3 regions of the Streptomyces sp. NPDC085927 genome follow, and region 3 is predicted to be linked to each of the others. Evidence: riboswitches for the same ligand, from Rfam matches in the RefSeq annotation. Region 3 holds a riboswitch; each other region holds the start of a gene.
What was found. Region 3 has a riboswitch for cyclic di-AMP ahead of ACIF80_RS24005 (M23 family metallopeptidase). Riboswitches for the same ligand answer to the same signal wherever they lie in the genome.
Positions count from the first base shown of each region.

Region 1 (6,337 bases), on a different contig from region 3:
AGCACCCCGGCGAGCACCAGGGCCTCCCGCGCTCCCCAGCCGAGGGCGAACCCGAATCCCAGCCCCGCGCCGACGTTGAGCGCCAGGTAGATGCCACCGGCGCTGAGGAGCTGTTTGCCGCCCCGTCTCAGGTCGTCGAGGTGGAACTCCAGGCCGAGGTAGAAGAGCAGCAGGACGAGACCGAGCGCCGACAGCATCGAGAAGTCGTGCGCGTCCTCGACCAGGACCAGGCCGGGCGTGTGCGGGCCGAGCAGTATGCCGGCGAGCATGAACAGCGGGATCGTCGGCAGCCCGATCCGGCTGCCGAGACGGGCCAGGAACGCCGCGGCGAGGAACGCGCCGCCCATGGCGAGCAGGGTGTCGGCATGTCCCACGGGTCACCACCTTCCACAGCACGGGGACGGAGGGGAAAATGACCGACTGACCCGAGTGGGGAACGCTCCTTCGTGTCGGCGGGGGTTCTCCGCCATACGGGGCCGCGGCCGGTACACCCACGGGTCCCGAGGGGTTACGGCCTGTGCATCCCGGGACCGTGGCCCGGGGGTTTCTCCACGCTCACATCCGACCCCCGGCGCCCGCCATCCGTGACGCCACCCAAACGAGGTGGCGGACGACACCCACGAGGCATGGGGGAAGGTCCCTCATCGCGGGCCGGTGCCGGATGCGGCGGAGTCACCGCGCTTTTCCGCGCCGTACGGTTCGCGCCGTACGGTTCGCGCCATGGGGCGGTGGCACACCGTACGGCTTCCCTCCGCGCGGAGACGCACCGGGTGCAAGACTCTCTTCGCCCAGGCCAGGCCAACCCAGCCAGCCCGGCCCGGCCCTGGCTTCGCCCAGTCCAGCCCGCCGTCCCCGTCAGGAGCGCCGTCGATGCCCCACCCGTACGTCCTGCTGTCCGCCGCCGTCTCGCTCGACGGGTATCTCGACGACACCGGCCCCGAGCGGCTGCTGCTGTCCGGCCCGGAGGACTTCGACCGGGTCGACGAGGTACGGGCGTCGGTCGACGCGATCCTGGTCGGCGCCGGCACGATCCGCGCCGACAACCCCCGGCTGCTGGTCAACGCGCCGGAGCGGCGTGCCGCCCGGGTCGCCGAGGGCCGCCCCGCATACCCGCTGAAGGTCACCGTCAGCGGCTCGGGCGACCTGGACCCGGCGGCACACTTCTGGCACACCGGCGGTGCGAAGGTCCTCTACACGACCGACGGGGGTGCCGGGCGCGCCCGCGCGCACGGCATCGCCGCCGACATCGTGCCGCTCGGCGCCGACCTCGACTGGCGGCGGCTGCTGACGCACCTGTACGACGCGTACGGCGTCCGGCGGCTGATGGTCGAGGGTGGCGGCCTGATCCACACCCAGCTCCTCACCCAGGGGCTCGCCGACGAACTCCAGCTGATCCTCGCCCCGATCTTCGTCGGCGACCCGGACGCCGTCCGCCTCTTCGGCCCCGGCGCCTACCAGGGCGGCCGGCTGCGGCTGTTGGAGACCCGTCCCATCGGCGACGTCGTCCTGATGCGCTACGAGCCCACCGCCCCCGGCACCGGCCCGCTCCCCGTGGCCGCCGACCACCACTGGCTGGCCCTCGCCTGCGAACTGGCGGACCGGTGCCCGCCCTCGGAGACGGCGTTCAGCGTGGGCGCGGTGGTCGTGGCGGCCGACGGCACCGAGCTGGCGCGCGGCCACTCCCGGGAGGGCGGCGACCCGGTGGTGCACGCCGAGGAGGCCGCCCTCGCCAAGATCGACCCCGCGGACCCGCGGCTCGCGACCGCCACCGTGTACTCCAGCCTGGAACCCTGTGCCCGCCGCGCCTCCCGTCCGGCGCCCTGCGCCCGGCTGATCCTGGACGCGGGGGTACGGCGGGTGGTCACCGCGTGGCGGGAGCCGGACACCTTCGTGGCGGGCGCCGACGGCAGTGGAGTACTGGCCGCGGAGGGTGCCCTGGTCGTCGTCCTGCCGGAGCACAAGGAGGCCGCCGAGGCACCGAACGGCCACCTGACCGGCCGGTGACGGAGGGGCGGCGGTCATGTGTGTGCGGAGTACCCCGCGGATGCCGTATGCTGGTTACACAACGACGCGGGGTGGAGCAGCTCGGTAGCTCGCTGGGCTCATAACCCAGAGGTCGCAGGTTCAAATCCTGTCCCCGCTACTGAAGGCCGAGGGCCGGAATCCGAAAGGGTTCCGGCCCTCGGTCGTTCCCGTTCTCGTTCTCATTCCCGTTCCAGCCCTCCGGCCCGTCCTCCGGCGGAGGTTTCGAGAACGCGGTCTCCGAGCCCTTCCCCGCCAATATCACGCCGGGTGATCGGGGCACCCCGCTGCGCATAACAAATGATGCACCGTCAGATCACGTGTGACGAGTGAGGGGAAGTCAACTCGCCCGTTTTGGGGCGGTCGTGATGCTTAAGTCCGTACGGGAATCGTTAACGATCAAGAGGAACGGCTTGGAATACGAGCCCTCCGTCTATTAACGTTCGATAACGCAGCGCGGTCGTCCCAGCCGTCACACGAGTCGGCTCCGTGCGCACACGCCGAATCCCGCAAGGGAACCGGGGAACCAACCCCTTGGGGTGAATCGCGTGCATGCCCCCGTGGAGACACGGACGGTATACGCGCGTAGGAGACCTTCCTGCTCCGAACCCGTCAGCTAACCCGGTAGGCGAGAAGGAAGGAAAGGAGTGCGCCCACGTGGCGTCGAACCGGCCTGCCCCCGAGGCCCCCTTCATGCCGAGCCAGCGCGACAGCGACACCTTCGGCTACGGCAGCATCCGCACCGACGAGGGCCCCTTCGAGGAGTGGAACCCCACTGCGGAGTCCCTTCCTCCCGTGCGCGGCCGGCATCGCGTCGGCAAGCAGCGCGGCGGAGGCCTCGCCCGTAGCTCCACCGTCCTGGGCGTCGGTGTCATAGCCGCTGTCGCCGGTGGCGGCATGGCCAGCGCCCAGACCGGCAAGCCGCCGGTCTCGATCTCGATGCCGGACCTTCCCTCTGTCGGTTCCCTCATCTCCGACGAGGAAACCCCCCAGGGCTCCGCCACCCCGCTCAGCAGCATCGGCACGGTCGCCGACGAGACCGAGCAGGGCAGCACCTCCGACGCCGGCGAGGTGCTGCGCGCCCGGATCATGGCCCAGGTCGAGCAGCAGCAGAGCCAGGCCGAGGACAAGGCCGCCGCCGAAGCCGCCGCGAAGGCGGAGAAGGAGGCCAAGGAGCAGGCCGCCGCCGCGAAGAAGGAAGCGGAGGAGAAGGCCGCCGCCGCGAAGAAGAAGGCGGAGGAGGAGGCCGAGAAGAAGGCCGAGGCCGAGCGTCTGGCCGAGCTGGCCAAGCAGTACGCGCTGCCGACCTCCTCGTACACCCTCTCTTCGACCTTCGGTCAGGCCGGCGCCTACTGGTCCTCCGGCCAGCACACCGGTCTGGACTTCGCCGCCCCCACGGGCACCCTGATCAAGGCGGTCCACACCGGCACGATCACCTCCGCCGGCTGGGACGGCTCCTACGGCTACAAGACCGTGCTGACCCTCGACGACGGCACCGAGGTCTGGTACGCCCACCAGTCCTCCATCAGCGTCAGTGTCGGCCAGCAGGTCACCACCGGCGACGTGATCGGCCGGGTCGGCTCCACCGGCAACTCCACCGGCGCCCACCTCCACCTGGAGGTGCACCCGGGCGGTTCCACCTCGGGCATCGATCCGCTGGCCTGGCTGCAGTCGAAGGGCCTCACCGTCTGAGACACCGGCCCCGGCCGGTCTTCGCGCGCTCTCTCAGCCACAGCCCCGGCAGTCCTGACGACGCCCCCCCGACGTCAGGGCTGCCGGTCCGGCGTTTCAGGGGTGGTACGGGTACGCGTACGGGTTCGGCCCGGACGCCGGGTACCCGGGGTGCGCCAAATACGCGGGGTTCGCGGCGCCGTACGCGCCGTACCTCCCGTACGCGCCGTACTCCTCGTACGCCCCGGGCCGGCCGTACGCCCCGTACACCGGCCAGGGCGGGGCGGGCGGTGCGGTGACCCGGGCCGCGTGTTCCAGGGCCGGACGGGCCGTGTCGCGGCGCCGCCACAGCTCCCGTAGCAGCTCGCGCTCCCGCGCGGCGAAGTCCGTACCCGCACGGCCGCGGCGCCCCCGGTGCCGCAGGAACGCCAGCGACGTCGCGTACGCCCCGTACTGCGCCACCGCGCGGGCCGCGGCCCGGCCGCCGTGCCCGCGCGCGTACCGCAGGGCGACGCGCCGGGCCCGCATCGAGCCGAGCGCGTAGGGCTGGGCCGGGGTCAGCCAGCCGGCCCTGACGTACGCGGGCAGTTCCTCCCGCACGGTCCGCAGCTCGCGCTGCCGGGTCCACACCACCAGCCAGGTCAGCAGACCGAACGACGGCACCATGAACGCCGCGTACACGGCGAAGAAGCCGTACTCGCCGAGGGTCGAGGAGACGTTCCACAGCGCGTGCACGCCCATCGCGAGCAGCAGGCCGCCGAGCGGGAGCAGGAAGCGCACCGGGCGCCGCCGCCCGGTGGCGAGCGCGGCCGTCCCGAAGCCGATGCCGGTGAGGACCGTGAAGAGCGGGTGCGCGAACGGCGACATGACGACACGGACGAAGAACGTCGCCGCGGTGACGGAGGAGACGCCGCTGCCGCCGGTGAGCTGGTCGGTGCCGAAGGCGGTGCCGAGGTAGAGGATGTTCTCGGTGAAGGCGAAACCGGTGGCGGTGACCCCGGCTATCACCACGCCGTCGAGGATCGTGGTGAAGTCGCGTCTGCGGAACAGGAAGACCAGCAGGACGGCGGTGGCCTTCACGGACTCCTCCACGACCGGGGCTATCACGATCGCGCCGAGCGTGTCCGCGCGGGACGGGTCGGCCGTCTCCGTCGCTATCCACCGCGTGGCGAAGCTGTTGGCGACGATCGCCATGAGCGCGGCGGCGCCGGCACCCCACGCGAACGAGAAGACGAGGTTGCGCCACGGGCCGGGCGCGACCCGGTCCAGCCAGCGGAACGCGGCCACGAGCAGCGGCACCGGCAGGACGGCGAGGCCGAGGCCGACCAGGAAGCCCTCCGTACCGGTCTGCTCGCGGACCAGGCCCAGGATGACCAGACCCGAGAGCGCGAGGAGGGCGGTCAGCGCCCCGTACCGCACCCAGGGCCGCTGCCACCAGTGCGCGTGCCGCAGGGCGGGCCCGTCGGCCGGCCCGGTGGAGCCGGGGGCCGCGCCGGGCTGTGTCGGGTACGGACGGCTGATGGCCACAGCATTGACCCTAACGAGGGAGCGGTGCGGCCCGCAGGAACACCAGGTGGGCTCAGGCGTCGGCGGTGTTCCGGTCCTCGGGCCGGACGGCGGCCCGGGGGCCGGGCCGGTCGTCGTGGTGTACGCGGCGGAAAAGCAGGTCGTTCACCACATGCCCCTTGTCCAGCCCCTGCCCCTCGAAACGGGTCAGCGGCCGGAACTCCGGGCGCGGTGCGAAACCGCCGTCCGCCACGGTGTTCTCGAAGCAGGGGTGCGCGGTCAGCACCTCGAGCATCTGCTCGGCGTACGGCTCCCAGTCGGTGGCGCAGTGCACGGTCGCGCCCGGGGCGAGACGGGTCGCGGCGAGGTCGAGGAAGGCCGGCTGGATCAGCCGGCGCTTGTGGTGCCGCTTCTTCGGCCAGGGGTCGGGGAAGTAGACGCGCAGCCCGCCCAGCGCGTCGGGGACGAGCATCTCGCGCAGCAGGATGATCGCGTCGCCGTTGCCGACGCGCACGTTGTCCAGGCCGTGCTGGTCGGCGAGGCCGAGCAGATGGCCCTGGCCGGGGGTGTGGACGTCCACGGCGAGGATGTTGGTGCCGGGGTCGGCGGCGGCCATGCGCGCGGTGGCCTCGCCCATGCCGAAGCCGATCTCGAGGACGACCGGGCGGTCGTTGCCGAAGAACTCGGCGAGGTCGAGGCGCTGCCGGCCGTCGACGTCGAAGCCCCACCGGGGCCACAGCCGCTGCAACGCGTCCGCCTGCCCGGCGGTGACCCGGCTCCGGCGTGGCTGGAAACTCCGGATCCGCCGCTCGAAGTGCGACCCGGCGGGATCGGCCTTCGGGCCGTCCGGGAAGCGGGGCTCCCCCTTCTCCCGGGTACGGCGGACCGACACGCCGGGCGTGTGCTCGGGGTGCCGGGTGTGTGCTTCGGGGGTGTTCACGGAGTCAGACACAGTGCTTCGATTTTACGGGGGCGCCGCGAGGGATTCGTCCGCCGGCCGCGGGAGCGGCCGCCTCAGCGGGGTGCGCCGTCCGCGGCGGCCAGGGCGGCCAGGGTCCGGCGGGCCACCTCCCGGCCGATGGGCAGGGACGCCGTCGCCGCGGGCGAGGGGGCGTTCAGGACGTGGACCGCGCGGGGC
Region 1 is NZ_JBITSN010000029.1:14,432-20,768, reverse strand. Features, by position in the region: gene ACIF80_RS36540 (cation:proton antiporter) at 1-374, opposite strand, end outside; gene ACIF80_RS36535 (dihydrofolate reductase family protein) at 871-2,004, shown strand; tRNA gene ACIF80_RS36530 (tRNA-Met) at 2,070-2,143, shown strand; cyclic di-AMP (ydaO/yuaA leader) riboswitch at 2,511-2,668, shown strand; gene ACIF80_RS36525 (M23 family metallopeptidase) at 2,680-3,714, shown strand; gene ACIF80_RS36520 (PrsW family intramembrane metalloprotease) at 3,811-5,220, opposite strand; gene trmB (tRNA (guanosine(46)-N7)-methyltransferase TrmB) at 5,273-6,151, opposite strand; gene lhgO (L-2-hydroxyglutarate oxidase) at 6,214-6,337, opposite strand, start outside.
Region 1: linked by a shared signal. The riboswitch ahead of ACIF80_RS36525 (M23 family metallopeptidase) and the one ahead of ACIF80_RS24005 (M23 family metallopeptidase) in region 3 are both predicted to bind cyclic di-AMP.

Region 2 (6,337 bases), on a different contig from region 3:
CGGTTTCCGAACTGCTCGGCGAGACGACCGCCGACCGCGAGCCGGTGACGCGCGCCGGCGACATGGAGCCGACCTCCGCGGGCGGCTGGACGTACTGGCAGGCCGGTTCCCCCGGGCGCGGGATGCAGGCCCTGCGGGTCCAGGTCCCGTACGGGGCCCAGGGCGACATCGTGCGGGTCCACCCGGGCGAGGAGTGGCTGTACGTCCTCAAGGGGCGGCTGCGGCTGCGCCTCGGGGACGCCCTGCACCGCCTCGCCCCGGGCGACAGCGCGCACTTCGACTCGCTGACCCCGCACCGTATCGCCGCCGAGGACCCCGACGGGGTCGAGCTGCTGTTCGTCCACACCCTGCTGCAGAGTCCCACGGCCGCCCTGTGCCTGGGCCCCACCCAAGGAGATGTGTCATGAAAGACCTGGAGGAGAAGTTTCCCCGCGCCCTGTGGGTGAGGCTGTTCGTCTACGTGGTGGTGGGGCACCTCTTCGCGGGCTTCATCTATCTGCTGTTCGAGGTGGGCGCGAAGCAGTAACTCCCGGACGGACACGGCAGGAGCCGAGCGGTCCTGTGATCCCCCGGTCGGGCAGGTGCCCGACCGGGGGATCACTCAGTCCAGCATGCGCTCGCGCAGCCGCTCCCGGTTCCCGGGGGTGAGCCCGAGCCCCTGCTCGAGGTAGGGGTCCACGCCGCCCCAGGTCTCCTCGATCGTCTCCAGCGCGGCCGACAGATACTCGGCGCGGGCGTCGAACAGCGGGTCGAGCAGCTCCATGACCTCGGGGGAGTAGGCCGAGGCGGAGGTGCCGCTGCGGCGCACCTTGTAGCGGCGGTGCGCGGCGCTGGACTTCAGGTAGTCGTCGAAGATCGCGTCCCGCTCCACGCCCAGCGCGAGCAGTGTCACCGCCACCGACAGGCCCGCGCGGTCCTTGCCCGCCGCGCAGTGCATCAGCGCGGGCACGCACTCCTCGGCGAGCGAGAGCAGCACCTGGGAGTGCTCGGCGGTGCGTTGCCTCACCGTCATGCGGTACGAGGTGATCATCCGCTCCGCCCCCTTGCCGCCGGCGAGGATCGAGCGGAGCTGGTCCAGGTCCCCGTCGCGGACCATCCTCCAGAACTCGGCGCCGTCGGCCGGGTCGCTCAGCGGCAGATTCACATTGCGCACGCCGGGCAGTTCGATGTCCCGCCCGTCCAGCTTGTGGTCGGCCGCGTTGCGGAAGTCGAAGACGGTGTGCAGTCCCAGGGAGGACAGGAAGGCGGCGTCCTCCTCCGTGGCGTGCGCGAGATGGCCACTGCGGAACAGCACCCCGTGCCGCACCCGGCGGCCGTCGACGGTCGGCAGACCGCCCACATCACGGAAATTGCGCACTCCGATGAGCTCGGGTTCGGTCGACGGGATCTGCTGCGTCACGGGGGCCCCTCTCCCACTCTGCGCCGCCGGCGCGTCGGCGCCGGCGGGTGTCACCCGACGATACGACATGCCTGGCAGGGGCAATGAGTTGGCGAGGGGGCCGTCGGAGTGGAGACGGGGCCCTCCCGGTGGAGCTCCCGGTGCGGAGTCGCCGGCGCGGACGGACCCGTGCCGGACCTGCGGCCCGGCCCGGCCGAACCATCCGAGATTCTCCCATTAGAGCGTTCTGTCCGTTTAAGGAGTTTCGCCATAACGTGCCCCGATAGGAAGGGAGATGGGAATGGGGTGGTGAGCATCGTCATAGAGGTGACGATGTGTTGTCGCCATGCTCACGTAATTCCGGTATTCAGCAAGGAGATTCGCGGGGTGTCGAAAATCCGGGGCGACTCTGGGTGACGGTTTTCAGGTCAATGGATCACGAAAACACGCCTTCGCTCGGAAGATCGCGCTTGTCCCTTTGCGTCTCGGTCGCCTACGTTCGCCATCGATCCGGACGGACGCCTAATCCTGCCGCTGTCCGGAGCCTTCACCCTCTGACCCGTATATGGCAGGAGCGGGGGACCCACAGGTACGACTGCCTGTTCCGGTCTCCGGAACGGCTTGGGGTTAAGCCGCGTTTTCGACGCGGCCGGGCATCTCCAGTCCGCACCCGACAGCTCACCTCGTAGGCGCCGGAGAGGAATTCGTCATGCCCGCAAAGGGTAAGCACCGTCGTCCCAGCGCTTTGCGTTTCACCCGCTCCATCGCCGTCGCCGGAACCGGTGGCGCCGCACTCGCCCTGCCGCTTCTCGGTGCCACCGGAGCGAACGCCGCCACTCCGCAGGCCGCCCCGGAAAAGGCCGTCCAGTCGTATGCCGTCGCCGGCAAGACGTCTGACGGCGTGAAGGCCGACGGCGACAAGAACGGCGAGACCCGCACGTACATCGTGAAGGGCGGCGACTACCTGGCGAAGATCGCCGAGTCCGAGAACGTCGACGGTGGCTGGAAGCAGCTCTACTCCGACAACCGCGAGGCCGTGGGCGGCGACCCGTCGCTCATCCACCCCGGTCTGAAGCTCTCGGTCGACGGCAAGGCCGCCGCGACCGGTGCGCCGAAGAAGTCCTCTTCTTCCGAGGCGCCCTCTTCGGCCGCTCCGTCGGCTCCGTCCTCCAAGGCGAAGCCGTCGACGGCCGGCGAGGCCTCCGAGCGGTCCGCGCCGAAGTCCTCCTCCGGCTCGGCCACCGCGAACCAGGCCGCGGCCACCTCCGGTTACAGCTCGCCGGTGCCCGGCGGCGGCCTCGGCACCGCCTACAAGGTGGCCGGCAGCATGTGGTCCAGCGGCTACCACACCGGTGTCGACTTCGCCGTTCCGACCGGCACCTCCCTGAAGGCCGTGGGCGCGGGCACCGTCGTCTCCGCCGGCTGGGCCGGCTCGTACGGCAACCAGGTCGTCATCAAGCTGGACGACGGCCACTACGCCCAGTACGCCCACCTCTCCTCGCTGTCCGTCTCGGCCGGCCAGACCGTGAGCGGCGGCCAGCAGGTCGGCCTCTCGGGCTCCACCGGCAACTCGACCGGTCCGCACCTGCACTTCGAGATCCGCACCACGCCGAACTACGGCTCGGACCTGGACCCGGTCTCCTACCTCCGCGGCAAGGGCGTCTCCATCGGCTGACCCCCGAGGCAACCCGCCTGACACGCCGCCGAAGGCCGGACCCCGATCCCCGGGTCCGGCCTTCGGTGCGTCCGGTGTGCCGGGTGTGCCCACAGAAAGGGAGTACGGGGAGTACCGGGAGTGTTCCGTGCGTCACGTTGCCCGCCGGTCAACGTCCCCGCCCGGAGGGCTATTCCAAATGTGCCGGCGCTTTACGAGTGGCTTATCTCACCGTCCGTCAATGCCTTCCTACGGTCGCGTAGGTCACATTCGAAGGTGAATCATGTCCGGTTGTGGCAGACGATTCGAAGAATGACAGCAAGGCAGTGATCGGGTCGTACGTGGCGGTGGGGGACAGCTTCACCGAGGGCGTCGGCGACCCCGGCCCCAACGGGGCATTCGTCGGCTGGGCCGACCGATTCGCGGTACTTCTCGCCGACCGGCGTCCCGAAGGCGACTTCCGGTACGCGAATCTCGCGGTGCGCGGAAAACTGCTCGACCAGGTCGTGTCCGACCAGCTTCCGCGGGCCGTCGAACTGGCCCCCGCACTGGTCTCTTTCTGTGCGGGCGGCAACGACATCCTGCGCCCCGGCAGCGACCCGGACGAGGTGGCCGAGCGTTTCGAGCGGGCGATCGCCGCGCTCGCGGCGGTCTCCGGCACGGTTCTGGTGACGACCGGGTTCGACACCCGTGGCGTGCCCGTGCTCAGGCATCTGCGCGGCAAGATCGCCACCTACAACGGGCATGTGCGGGCCGTCGCCGACCGGTACGGCTGCCCGGTGCTCGACCTCTGGTCCCTCAGGAGCATCCAGGACCGCAGGGCCTGGGACACCGACCGGCTGCACCTGTCGCCCGAGGGGCACACGCGCGTGGCGCTCCGCGCGGGACAGACCCTCGGCCTGGACGTCCCGGCCGACCCGGAGCAGACCTGGCCCCCGCTGCCGCCCCGCGGCAGCCTCGACGTCCGGCGGGACAATGTCCAATGGGCGCGCGAGTACCTGGTGCCGTGGATAGGGCGCAGGCTGCGGGGAGAGTCGTCGGGGGACCACGTGACGGCGAAGGGCGCGCTGTCCCCGCACGACATCAAGGAGCGCATCGCCTCGGTGGCATGACGAGGGGCGGGAGGGCGCGAGGCGGGGGGAGCGGGTGCGGGCGCGGCCCGCGCCGGGGGCGTCCGCGTTCCCGGTTCGGCGGGCCCGCCCGGACAGTTCCTCCCGCTCCGGCTCCCGCTCCCGGGCCGGCGGGATCCGGACAGCGGAGCCCGCCCGCGTGGGCGAAGGCGGTGACCGCCGGCTGTTCCTTCGCCGAGAAGTGAGGGAGCACGTGCACGGCTCCGGGACGCTTTCCGGCCAGTGAGGCGTACCGGCGCCGGACCGGCCGCACATAATGGAATGTCTGACCGACTCCACCTGGAGGCAATGTGGCCGGTACCCGTTCCCAGAGCTCCGGGCTCCGTGCGCTACGGCCCGCGGCCTTCGGCGCGGAGCCCACCGGTGAGCGCATGGCGCGTATCCGCAGGTCCCCGCACTACCGGGACGGCGTGTTCCAGAACCCCGAAGGCCCCACCCGGCTCCGGCCCCCGGGCTCCTCCCGGGACCTGGCGAAGACCTACTTCGACAAGGACACCCGCTCCCACCGTGCCCCGCACGGCGCCCTGCCGGTGCATGCCACCACCCTCGCCGACCTGGCCCGCCCGCCTGCCTCCGGACTGCGCCTGACCTGGATGGGCCACTCCAGTGTGCTCGCGGAGATCGACGGGCGGAGGGTGCTGTTCGACCCCGTGTGGGGTGAGCGCTGCTCCCCGTTCCCCTTCGCCGGGCCGAAGCGGCTGCACCCGGTGCCCCTGCCGCTGGCCGCGCTCGGTCCGGTCGACGTCGTCGTGATCTCGCACGACCACTACGACCACCTGGACCTGCCCACCATCAAGGCGCTCGCCGGCACGGACACGCTGTTCGCCGTACCGCTCGGTGTGGGCGCCCATCTCGAGCACTGGGGCGTGCCCGCCGACCGGCTGCGCGAACTGGACTGGCACGAGGCGACCGGGATCGGCGGACTCACCCTCACCGCCACCCCGGCCCGCCACTTCTGCGGCCGGGGCCTGCGCAACACCCAGCACACCCTGTGGGCCTCATGGGCCGTCGCGGGCGAGGAGCACCGCGTCTACCACAGCGGCGACACCGGCTACTTCGACGGCTTCAAGGACATCGGCGCCACCCACGGCCCCTTCGACGCGACGATGATCCAGATCGGCGCGTACTCGGACTTCTGGCCCAAGGGGCACTCGGACCCGATTCCCGGGCCCGGTTCCTGGCCGGAGATCCACATGAACCCCGCGGAGGGTCTCCAGGCCCACCTCGACCTCCAGCAGGGACGGCCGGGCGGGGTCTTCCTGCCGATCCACTGGGGCACCTTCAACCTGGCGCCGCACCCGTGGGCGGAACCCGGCGAGTGGACGATGGCCGCGGCCGACGCGGTCGGGCAGCCCGCCGCCTTCCCCGTTCCGGGCCTGCCGTTCGAGCCCGCCGGGGAGCTGCCGGCCGAACCGTGGTGGCGGGGTGTGGGACACGTCCCGAGCCGCAAGTGGCCCCTGCCCGACCCCGTCACGGACTCCTCCCGCGAGGACCTGGACCTGGTGGGGGAGGAATGAGCCTTGGCCTTGATCGCTACGGTGAGTGATATGTCCGCGAAGGGCACGCAGGGCGGGGAGGTCTTCCGAGGGGCCCTCCGGTAGGGCGGCCGAGCGGAAGACCGAGGGCCGGGGAGCTTGGAGCTCCCCGGCCCTCGGTGTTTCCCGGTGACCATCTCTGACCAGGTCGGATCGAGTGATGACTGTTCTTTGACGACTGGGTGACGGGTTTATCGGTCTGTCGTACGAAGCCTCATACCAGAGCGGGACGCTGTCCGTGTGAGTTTGTCAACTGACCACCGCACGTGATGCGGTGGTGACTACGGTGAGTGTCGGTCGGGCGACGCATGGCCGACGCCCTCGGCCTTCCGACGCGCCCCCGACCGGTACGGCGACACCACGACGACACCCGTCGCCCGGCGCATCGCGCCACGGGGTCGCACCCATCAGATCGGATCAGGGAGCGGGGACCGGTACGTGCAGGCAGAAGGCGGACGAGGGAGAGGACGGGGTGGCACACCCCGCCGCTCGGGCCCGGCCGGCGGGCCGCAGGCAGCCGCGGCTGCCCCGGGCGGGCCGCCGGCCGGGGCACGCACCGGTGCCGGCAACGGGCGTCCGCCCGCCGCGCGCGGCGACGAGCCGCGCGGAACACGGAACCGGTCCCGCGCGCCCGGCGGCC
Region 2 is NZ_JBITSN010000022.1:14,815-21,151, forward strand. Features, by position in the region: gene ACIF80_RS34320 (helix-turn-helix domain-containing protein) at 1-407, shown strand, start outside; gene ACIF80_RS34325 (DUF6126 family protein) at 404-526, shown strand; gene ACIF80_RS34330 (tyrosine-protein phosphatase) at 602-1,399, opposite strand; cyclic di-AMP (ydaO/yuaA leader) riboswitch at 1,921-2,083, shown strand; gene ACIF80_RS34335 (peptidoglycan DD-metalloendopeptidase family protein) at 2,088-3,053, shown strand; gene ACIF80_RS34340 (SGNH/GDSL hydrolase family protein) at 3,359-4,144, shown strand; gene ACIF80_RS34345 (MBL fold metallo-hydrolase) at 4,453-5,679, shown strand.
Region 2: linked by a shared signal. The riboswitch ahead of ACIF80_RS34335 (peptidoglycan DD-metalloendopeptidase family protein) and the one ahead of ACIF80_RS24005 (M23 family metallopeptidase) in region 3 are both predicted to bind cyclic di-AMP.

Region 3 (6,337 bases):
CGGCAGAGTACGCGCACCTCCCGCCGGCGCCGCGGGCGGGGCACCGGCCCGGCCGGGGCGCCGGCACCGGGCGCGCACCTCGTACGCCCCGTGATCCCGCGCCCGGCGCGGTCCCGTACGCCCCACGAACCCCATGCGTATCGCACCGTCCCACCCGTACCCGTGGTTCTCGCTCTCGGCGTACCCGGTCCCGTCCGGGAACTTCACCAGTGCTCCGCACGCTTGCATACAGTGGCAGGACCGGCACAAACGGCGGATGCGACGACCGCCTCCGCGATCGAAGGGACATACATGCCCATGGGTCACACGGCCACCGCCCAGGCAGGCCCCGGCGGCCTGACAGCGACCGAGCACCGGCTGTCCAACGGCCTGCGCGTGGTGCTCTCCGAGGACCACCTGACCCCCGTCGCGGCGGTGTGCCTCTGGTACGACGTCGGTTCGCGTCACGAAGTCAAGGGACGCACCGGCCTGGCTCACCTTTTCGAGCACCTCATGTTCCAGGGGTCCGGCCAGGTGAAGGGCAACGGCCACTTCGAACTGGTCCAGGGAGCCGGAGGCTCGCTCAACGGCACCACCAGCTTCGAGCGGACCAACTACTTCGAGACCATGCCGACCCACCAGCTGGAACTCGCCCTCTGGCTCGAGGCCGACCGCATGGGCTCCCTGCTGGCCGCCCTGGACGAGGAGTCCATGGAGAACCAGCGGGACGTCGTCAAGAACGAGCGCCGCCAGCGCTACGACAACGTCCCCTACGGCACGGCTTTCGAGAAGCTGACCGCCCTCTCCTACCCGGAGGGCCACCCTTACCACCACACGCCCATCGGCTCGATGGCGGACCTGGACGCGGCCACCCTGGAGGACGCCCGCGCCTTCTTCCGCACGTACTACGCGCCGAACAACGCCGTGCTCTCCGTCGTCGGTGACATCGACCCGGAGCAGACGCTCGCCTGGATCGAGAAGTACTTCGGCTCCATCCCGTCCCACGACGGCAAGCCCGAGCCCCGCGACGGCTCGCTGCCCGAGATCATCGGCGAGGAGCTGCGTGAGCTCGTCGAGGAGGAGGTCCCCGCGCGGGCGCTGATGGCCGCCTACCGGCTGCCCGAGGACGGCACGCGCGCGAGCGACGCGGCGGACCTGGCGCTCACCATCCTCGGCGGCGGTGAGTCCTCGCGGCTCTACAACCGGCTGGTGCGACGGGACCGTACGGCCGTGGCGGCCGGATTCGGCCTGCTGCGGCTGTCCGGGGCGCCCTCCCTGGGCTGGCTGGACGTGAAGACGTCCAATGACGTGAAGGTACCCGTCATCGAGGCCGCGATCGACGAGGAGCTCGCCCGGTTCGCCGAGGAGGGCCCCACGGCCGAGGAGATGGAGCGCGCCCAGGCGCAGCTGGAGCGCGAGTGGCTGGACCGGCTCAGCACCGTCGCCGGCCGGGCCGACGAGCTGTGCCGGTACGCCGTCCTGTTCGGCGACCCGCAGCTCGCCCTCACCGCCGTCGGACGCATCCTCGACGTGACCGCCGAGGACGTCCGGGAGGTCGCCGGGGCCCGCCTGCGTCCCGACAACCGCGCGGTGCTCGTCTACGAGCCGGTCGCCGCCGGAGCCGGGGAGTCCGAAGAAGCCGCAGCCGCCGGCACCGAAGAGGCCGCGGCCGCCGGCACCGACGAGAACGAGGAGACGGCGAAGTGACCGAGCTCGCCACGATGGACTTCCACCCCCAGCCGCAGGCGGGCGAGGCCCGGCCCTGGGCCTTCCCGGCCCCCGAGCGCACCACCCTCGACAACGGTTTGACGGTGCTGCGCTGCCACCGCCCCGGCCAGCAGATCGTCGCCGTCGAGGTGCTGCTCGACGCGCCCCTGGAGGCCGAGCCGGTTGGGCTCGACGGTGTCGCCACGATCACCGCGCGGGCGTTCTCCGAGGGCACCGACAAGCACTCCGCCGAGGAGTTCGCCGCCGAACTGGAGCGCTGTGGCGCCACCCTGGACGCCTACGCCGACCACCCCGGCATCCGCCTGAGCCTCGAGGTGCCGGCCTCACGGCTCGCCAAGGGGCTCGGGCTGCTCGCCGACGCCCTCAGGGCGCCCGCCTTCGCCGACAGCGAGATCGAGCGCCTCGTCCGCAACCGACTCGACGAGATCCCGCACGAGCTGGCCAACCCCTCCCGTCGCGCCGCCAAGGAACTCTCCAAGGAGCTGTTCCCGGCGACGTCGCGCATGTCCCGCCCGCGCCAGGGCACCGAGGAGACGGTCGCAGCCATCGACTCGGCGGCCGTACGGGCCTTCCACGAGAAGCACGTCCGCCCCGCGACCGCCACCACGGTGGTCGTCGGCGACCTCACCGGCACCGACCTGGACGAGCTGCTCGGCGACACCCTCGGCGCCTGGACCGGATCGGCCGCCCAGCCGCGGCCCGTTCCGCCGGTCGTCGCCGACGACACCGGCCGGGTCGTGATCGTGGACCGCCCCGGTGCCGTACAGACGCAGCTGCTCATCGGCCGCGTCGGAGCGGACCGGCACGACCGTGTGTGGGCCGCGCAGGTGCTCGGCACCTACTGCCTCGGCGGCACCCTCACCTCCCGGCTGGACCGCGTCCTGCGCGAGGAGAAGGGGTACACCTACGGCGTACGGTCGTTCGGCCAGGTCCTGAGGTCCGCCCCGGACGGCACCGGCGCGTCGCTGCTCGCCATCAGCGGCTCCGTCGACACCCCGAACACCGGCCCCGCCCTGCAGGACCTGTGGACGGTGCTGCGCACCCTCGCCGCGGAGGGCCTCACCGACGCCGAACGCGACGTCGCCGTGCAGAACCTGGTGGGGGTGGCGCCGCTCAAGTACGAGACCGCCGCGGCCGTCGCCGGCACCCTGGCCGACCAGGTGGAGCAGCACCTGCCCGACGACTACCAGGCCGAGCTGTACCGGCGGCTCGCCGCCACGGGCACCGTGGAGGCGACCGCGGCAGTGGTGAACGCCTTCCCGGTGGACCGCCTCGTGACCGTCCTGGTCGGCGACGCGGCGAAGATCAAGGAGCCCGTCGAGGCGCTCGGCATCGGCGAAGTCACCGTCGTGGCCGCCGAGTAGAGGCCCCGTCGGCGGCCGGGACGCCGCTGAGGGGGCAGTCCGCGGGGATCCCGTGGGCACCCGGCGGAGCGCATGCGCGCGTGGCCCTGGTGGCATGCAAGCCACCAGGGCCCGCTCATGCCCGAATTGGGGTGGGAGATGCCTGTCTGCCCTGTGGGATGCGCTACAGAAGTCGGGATCCGTTTGGGAATTGAAACGGGCTCCGCTTAGCGTCATGCGGTCTGTTCGTCGGGCAGTGCGCCGCAGCCGCGGCACCGGACAGTCATCGCCGAGTCCCCGTACGGCGCGAGCCAGGGGAGCCGGGGACCCAACCGTCCCTGGGGTGAATCGGACGCCCGCGCGTGTCGCGAGGGGGCCCGTAGGAGACCTTCCTGCTCCGAACCCGTCAGCTAACCCGGTAGGCGAGAGGGAAGGAAAGGACCACCCTGTACATGGCGTTCACCCGCGCCACCGGGAAGCACCGTCGCCCCGGCCGCGTGCACCGCGGCACCGCCAAGGCGGCGGGCGTCGCGGCCCTCACCACCACCGGTGTCATCGGCTCCTTCGCGGCTCCGGCGCTCGCCGCCGAACCCGCCGCGGAACAGACCGGCCTCACCCCCGTGATCACCCTGGGCGACGAGGCCGCCGCCCAGGTCGACGCGCAGGCGGCCGCCCAGCACGAGGCCGCACGCGAGGCGGCCCAGGCCGCCGCCCGCGAGGCCGCCGAGGAAGCCGCGCGGGAGAAGGCGGCCGAAGAGGCCGAGAGGGCCCGCGAAGCCGAGGAGCGCGCCGCGCGGGAGGCCGAGCGCAAGCGTCTCAACACCTTCGTGTCCCCGATCGCGGGCTCCTACGTCTCGACCGGTTACCTGTCCGGCGGCGCCGTCTGGTCCTCCGGCACTCACACGGGTGTCGACTTCCACGCCGCGAGCGGCACCCCCGTGCTCTCGGTCGGCATGGGCACCGTCGTCGAGGCCGGCTGGGGCGGCGCCTACGGCAACCAGGTCGTGATCAAGATGCACGACGGCACGTACACCCAGTACGGCCACCTGTCGTCCGTCGGTGTCTCGGTGGGCCAGCAGGTCACCCCGGGGCAGCAGATCGGCGTCTCCGGGGCCACCGGCAACGTCACCGGCGCGCATCTGCACTTCGAGGCCCGCACCACCGCCGAGTACGGCTCCGACCTCGACCCCGTCGCGTACCTCCGCGCGCACGGCGCGAACCTCTGACCGGGCACGCACCCCCGGCCTCCGTGCACACCTCGACGGCCGCGTGATCCCCTGACACCGCGGGTGTCCGCTTTCCGCGGAATGGCCCCGGCCCGCTCTCCGGGCCGGGGCTTTCGGTGTTTCCGGCGGGCGGCCCGTTGTCCAAAAAACAGACATGATTCCCGGCTCACCGTCGGAAATTCCCGCGCGTTGCAATAGAGTCACGGAACGGGCGTCACCCGTTGACGTTATGCGGGGATTAATTCGGAGGTCGGTCATGCGTATTCCGGCGCACTCGGTGTGCACGGCGATCCGGGACGACATCGTCTCGGGTGTCTACGAGCGTGGCGGCCGGCTCACCGAGGAACTCCTCGCCCGCCGCTACGGCGTCTCGCGCGTCCCCGTCCGGGAGGCCCTGCGCACCCTGGAGGCCGAGGGCTTCGTGGTGACCCGGCGGCACGCGGGCGCGTGCGTCGCGGAACCCACCGAGCGTGAGGCCGCCGACCTGCTGGAGATGCGGCTGCTGCTGGAGCCGCTCGGAGCCTCCCGTGCCGCGCAGCGCCGCACCGAGGCCCACCTGAAGGTGCTGCGCGGCCTGGTCCGGCTGGGCCAGGAGCGGGCCCGCCAGGGCCACAGCGACGACCTGCGCTCCCTGGGCGGCTGGTTCCACGAGACGCTCGCCCAGGCGTCCGGCAGTCCGGCGCTGACGTCGACGCTGATCCGGCTCCGGCACAAGATCGGCTGGATGTACGAGGTGCGGGGGACGAGGGACCCGGTGGAGTGCTGGGCGGAGCACGGCGCGGTCGTGGACGCCGTGGCGCGCGGGGACGGCGAGCGCGCGCGTACGGTCATGGCGCTGCACACCGGGCGCGCCGCCGCCGCCCACCGTCTGCGCTTCACCGCCGGGGCAGCCGGGGCCGAGCGTGCGGACCGGGCGGCCCGCGCGGAGGGTGTGAGGAACGCGCAACATCCCGTAAACACATCGGGTCCGCGCTCTTAACACGGGTGCCGTATACAAAAGGGAGCGCGATTCCGAGGCATTTCCTGCTGCGCGCAAAAAGGGAAAGAGAAAGGCCCGCCCGACGGTTCTGGCAGGCCTTTCGGTGGTGTGGTCCGGTGCCTGTGAATCACAGAGCGCTGCAACCATGAATTGAGTGACCCGGACGGCGCGCAACCAGATCCGCGAGAGCGGCACCGGTTTAGGCGCACAATTCAGACGGTCTCGGGAAGTTCCTCGAGGCCCTCGGAGACCAGCTTCGCCAGCCGGTCCAGGGCGGCGTCGGCACCCTCGGCGTCGGAGGCGAGGACGATCTCCTCGCCGCCCTGGGCGCCCAGGCCCAGGACGGCCAGCATGGAAGCCGCGTTGACGGGGTTGCCGCCGGCCTTGGCGATCGTCACCGGGACGCCGGTGGCCGTGGCGGATCGGACGAAGATGGAGGCGGGGCGGGCGTGGAGGCCCTCGGCCCAGCCGACGTTGACGCGGCGCTCAGCCATGTGTTGCTGCCCTTCGGAGTTCAGGTTGTCTAGACCAGTTTCCCACATCGTGAAGCACGCCGGGGAGCGGCACCGGAAGCGGCACTCGCAGCGGCACCCGCTCACGCTCCCCGGCGGTGCCGGACCGCGGCCTCGGTCGGTCCGTGCCCCCACAGACTGCCTCGCGCCGTCGCTGTCCGCGAGCCGTACTCTGGGGGCCATGCAGACCTCCTCGGACCGGCATGAGTATCCCGCCCACTGGGAGGCCGACGTGGTGCTGCGCGACGGCGGCACCGCGCGCGTACGCCCCATCACCGTCGACGACGCCGAGCGTCTGGTCAGCTTCTACGAGCAGGTGTCGGACGAGTCGAAGTACTACCGCTTCTTCGCGCCCTACCCCCGCCTGTCCGCCAAGGACGTGCACCGCTTCACGCACCACGACTTCGTGGACCGGGTGGGGCTCGCGGCCACCGTGGGCGGCGAGTTCATCGCCACCGTACGCTACGACCGGATCGGCCCCGACGGGACGCCCGCGTCGGCACCGGCCGACGAGGCCGAGGTCGCCTTCCTCGTGCAGGACGCCCACCAGGGCCGGGGCATCGCCTCCGC
Region 3 is NZ_JBITSN010000009.1:226,169-232,505, reverse strand. Features, by position in the region: gene ACIF80_RS24015 (M16 family metallopeptidase) at 292-1,686, shown strand; gene ACIF80_RS24010 (M16 family metallopeptidase) at 1,683-3,071, shown strand; cyclic di-AMP (ydaO/yuaA leader) riboswitch at 3,328-3,490, shown strand; gene ACIF80_RS24005 (M23 family metallopeptidase) at 3,503-4,276, shown strand; gene ACIF80_RS24000 (GntR family transcriptional regulator) at 4,533-5,255, shown strand; gene ACIF80_RS23995 (HPr family phosphocarrier protein) at 5,468-5,749, opposite strand; gene ACIF80_RS23990 (GNAT family N-acetyltransferase) at 5,949-6,337, shown strand, end outside.